2 regions of the Streptomyces sp. NPDC091387 genome follow, and region 1 is predicted to be linked to the other one. Evidence: riboswitches for the same ligand, from Rfam matches in the RefSeq annotation. Region 1 holds a riboswitch; the other holds the start of a gene.
The links. Region 1 has a riboswitch for cyclic di-AMP ahead of ACIQM0_RS09750 (transglycosylase SLT domain-containing protein). Riboswitches for the same ligand answer to the same signal wherever they lie in the genome.
Positions count from the first base shown of each region.

Region 2: another riboswitch for cyclic di-AMP. It lies ahead of ACIQM0_RS10415 (C40 family peptidase); the one in region 1 lies ahead of ACIQM0_RS09750 (transglycosylase SLT domain-containing protein).

Region 1 covers NZ_JBIVTZ010000004.1:84,707-86,901, reverse strand. The annotation lists gene ACIQM0_RS09755 (FABP family protein) at 1-328, shown strand, start outside; cyclic di-AMP (ydaO/yuaA leader) riboswitch at 740-926, shown strand; gene ACIQM0_RS09750 (transglycosylase SLT domain-containing protein) at 932-1,822, shown strand; gene ACIQM0_RS09745 (esterase) at 2,020-2,195, shown strand, end outside.
Region 2 covers NZ_JBIVTZ010000004.1:223,969-226,163, reverse strand. The annotation lists gene ACIQM0_RS10420 (LysE family translocator) at 1-522, shown strand, start outside; gene ACIQM0_RS10415 (C40 family peptidase) at 557-1,030, opposite strand; cyclic di-AMP (ydaO/yuaA leader) riboswitch at 1,034-1,230, opposite strand; gene ACIQM0_RS10410 (hypothetical protein) at 1,536-1,844, opposite strand; gene ACIQM0_RS10405 (ATP-dependent Clp protease proteolytic subunit) at 1,852-2,195, opposite strand, start outside.

The sequences.
Region 1 (2,195 bases):
CGCCTGGCTCATCGACGCGGAAGGCACCCCGCTGCGGCCGTCGGCCAGGGAGAGCGGCTGGTGGCGGATGCAGCCGGACGGGCGCGTGGAGGCGCTGATCACCCAGCCCACCGGTATCGCCGAGATCCTGACGGGCCGCGCGGCCGACGGTACGGCCGACCTCGCCACTCATCAGGTCGCGCTCGCCCCCACCGCCAAGGAGGTCAGCGCCACCCGCCGCCGCTACACCCTGACGGACGACGGCACGCTCGAATTCGTCCATGACCTCGCGGCGGTCGGTCTGCCGCTCCAGCACCACCTCTCGGCGCGGCTCCGACGCGAGGGCTGAAGCCGGGGTCGTGCCGGGACGTCTCGCAATCGGGCCCGCGCCTGCCCGCGGACGCGTGGCGTTGCCGTTGTCGGCCGGGCCCTCCTGCCCGAGGCCCTCACGAAGCCAGTCAAAATGTCCTGATTGAGTAATTAATCTGAGTAGTTACTAATAAACCTCAGAGTCCCTTTTCTGTGCCTCAAAAGTTACGAATATTGAGCAAATCGCCCTTTTCGGGCTCAGTGGCCAGCGTCACTCTCCCGGCTCCGGGCGCGGGGCGTCCGGCTTCGGTTCTCTGTTGCGCCAAGAAAGTTGACTTCCTCGTGAAGGTCTGATGGTGGGCGTTTCCTTTAATTGATCTTGCGAATCAATTGAGATCCGGAATTCAGGGCTTGTTTCGCTCGGTGTTTCTCGCTTACGGTCGCCGTCAATCCGGATGGAACGCCGAATCCTGCCGCCGTCCGGTAACCCGACCCACTCACGTACGGCAGGAGCGGGGGACCCAGGTTTGCCGCCGGTCCGGTATCCGGAGCGGCTAGGGGTGAAGTCGCCATCACGTGCGGCCGGACATCTCCAGTCCGAACCCGACAGCTCACCTCGCAGGCGGCGGAGAGGAAATGCGCCATGCCCATCATGGGTAAGCACCGTCGTTCCAAGTCCACCTCCCTGACCCGCGGTTTCATCGCCGTGAGCACGGGCGGAGTCGTTCTCGCGCTCCCCCTGATCGGGGCCGGATCGGCTTCTGCCGCACCGGCACACGCTGTCGTCGCGGAAAGGGCGGCGGCACCGACTTCCGTTGCGGCCAAGGGAATTGCCGTCAACAAGACGGAGTCCACCGTCTATTCCGTGATCTCCGGCGATTCGCTTTCCAAGATCGCCCGGGGACATTCCCTCAGTGGCGGCTGGGAGCGGCTCTACAAGGACAACCGGAGTGTGATCGGTGGAAACCCCGACCTGATTCACCCGGGCCTCAAGCTGACCATCGGCGCCAAGTCCGCGGCCGTCGCGCCCAAGGCGGCCCCCGCCGCCGAATCGAAGGCGAAGCCCGCGACGGAGTCCAAGCCCGCGGCCGACGCCTCGCAGTCGTCCGACCGGGCCGAGGGCACCGACCGCGCCGACCGTTCCCAGCGGACGGTCACGCCCATCGCCGAGGTGACCGACACCGCCGCTCCGGCCCAGGCCGCGACGGCGTACACCGACGACCTCGACGGCTGGATCAAGGAGTCGCTGGCCGTGATGGCCCAGAACGGCATCCCCGGCAGCTACGACGGCATCCACCGCAACGTCATCCGCGAGTCCTCGGGCAACCCGCAGATCGTCAACAACTGGGACTCGAACGCAGCCGCCGGCACCCCGTCCAAGGGCCTCCTCCAGGTGATCCAGCCCACCTTCGAGGCGTACCACGTGGCCGGTACCTCGACGGACATCCTCGACCCCGTCGCCAACATCACCGCAGCGTGCAACTACGCCGCGGCCACGTACGGCTCGATCGACAACGTCTTCGGGGCCTACTGACATACCGCCGCTCCGCCTTCGGGGGGAGCAGGACGCGCAGGGGTGGGAGGGAGCCGAGCGGCTCCCTCCCACCCCTTTTCTCGTGCCGTACAACCCTTACGCCTCATAGGCGGTCGAACGGGGCGCCAGGAAGGAAACGGGCCCTTCCCGGCGTCCCCCCGGACTCGCCCGGTCATCCTTGAACCGAGGAGCCGCTCGTGCGCACCAACCGTTCGGCCGCCATCGCGGCGGCCGCGTTCCTCCTGATGGCAGGGGCCGGCATCGCCGCCCCCTCCGCCTACGCCGGCACACCCGGCGGAACGCGTGCGAACGACCGCAACACCGATTTCAACGGCGACGGGTACGAGGACGTGCTCATCGGCGCGCCCGGCGG
Region 2 (2,195 bases), 140 kb from region 1:
GCCGGGGGCCTGCTCGTCCACACCGCGCTCGCCGTCGCCGGACTGGCCGCCGTACTGGTGGCGGTCCCGGTGCTGTTCCGTACGGTTCAGCTCCTCGGCGGGGCGTACGTGCTCTACCTGGGCATCAGCGCGCTGCGCACCGCCCTGCGCCGCGACGGGCGGGCGCACGCCGCCGAAGCCGCGGGGGAGCGGCCGGACGGCGGGCAGGCCGTCATCGGGACCCGACGCGCACTGCGCCAGGGCTTCCTGACCAACGCACTGAACCCCAAGGCGCCGGTGCTCTTCCTCAGCCTCCTTCCGCAGTTCGTCCCCACCGGGGCCGACCCGCTGCCCAGGACGCTGCTGCTGGCCGCGATCGTCGTGCTGCTCGCACTGGTCTGGTTCCCGGCCGTGGCGCTCCTGGTGGACCGCCTGGGCCGGTGGCTGCGCCGGCCGCGCACCGCCCGCGCGATCGAGGGCGGCAGCGGCGCGGCACTCACCGCACTCGGGGCTGTGCTGGTGACCGGTACCCTGCTGCGCTGACCTCAGGTGCGGATCCGATGGCGGGGCGGAGGCGTCAACGGACCCGCCCGTAGTAGACGCTCTTCGTCCAGATCCTCTCCAGCCGGACCACGGCGCCAGTCTTCGGCGAGTGCCAGATCTTGCCGCTGCCCGCGTAGATGCCCACGTGGAAGACGCTGCGGCCGGAGTGGAAGAAGACCAGGTCGCCGCGTTGCCGCTTCGAGGCCGAGATGTGGCGGGTCTTGTTGTACTGCTGCTGGGCCGTGCGCGGGAGACTTTTGCCCGCCTTCTTGAACGAGTACAGCGTCAGCCCTGAACAGTCGAAGCGGCTGGGGCCGCTCGCGCCCCACCGGTATGGCGATCCCTTTTTCGACGCGGCGATGTTGAGCGCCTTCATCGAATGGGTCGCGGCCTGGGCGTCGGTCACGGCGCCGGGGACGAACAGCGTGCCACCGACAGCGGCGAGAGTCATGACCGAGGCCGTCGCGGCCCGGCCGAGCAGAGACGGGACATGAACCTGCGCACTCATGCGCAACCCTTCGTCAGCCGCCTGTGAAGGATGACCTGTCGGGTTCGGGCTGGCGAAGTTGCCCGGCCGCACAAGGCGGCTTCACCCCGAGGGACAACCGGAGATCCGGTCGGCCCGTTGTGCTCGGGTCCTCCACTCCTGCCGATCCACTCCTGTCGACCAGGCATCCGGACAGCGGCAGGACTCGGCGTCCGCCCGGACCGCCCCGCCGCGGTGGCGGGGGCTTGTCGTCCCAGGGATCTTGACTCACCGAACGCCGGATTTCCGAGGTGAAACAGTGATATGTGAGGCTCGTCACGGCTGGGCTGTTCGGGTGGACAGGGGGCCTTTCGGGGCGTTGCCGGAGGCCCCCTGCCGGTGCCGTACCAGCGGCGGAACGGGAGATTTCACCCATAGCCCATCTCGAAAGCGCAAGTTGAGCTGTCCCTCGTGCGAGGTATCGCCTACGCCGAACGAGCGAGATAATTCGGTCCACCCGTCGGGCGTGTCGGCGCAGGTGAGTTGATCAACTCGTCCGGGCCGGCGGCACGGTGACCCGCCCGGCGCGACGCTCGCCGTCCAGTACCCGCAGCGCCCGCGTCAACGTGGCGGAGTGGATCCGGGCTTCACCCCGCTCATGCATCAACGCGAGCGCGTCCCGCAGCGCCGCGGCGTGCGAGGCGAGCGCCTGCGCGGCGCGCAGGGCCCGGTAGGTGTCGTCGGCGTGGGCCGGATTGATCCGGCCCACCTGGTCGACGACTTGCAGATAGCGGTCGATGAACTCGCCCTCCGCGCGGGTCAGGGCGGGCAGCGGCGGGAACTCCGGTGGCTGCATCGGGGGTTCACCGCGCGACGGGCGGCGGCGGCACGGGCCCCCGGCTCTGCACGATGTGGTCGATCAGCCCATAGGCCTTGGCGCCCTCGGCGTCGAGGATGAGATCGCGCTCGGTGTCGGCGGTGACCTGTTCGGCGGAGCGGCCGGTGTGACGGACCAGCATGCCCGTCAGCGTCTCGCGCATCCTGGCCAGTTCCCGGGCCTCGATCTCCAGATCGGATGGCTGTCCCTGTACCGGTTCGGCGAGTTCCGGCTGCTGCAGCACGACCCGTGCGCCGGGCAGCGCGTGCCGTCGGCCGGGGGCTCCCGCGGCCAGCAGTACGGCCGCTGCGGCGCCCGCCTGGCCGAGGC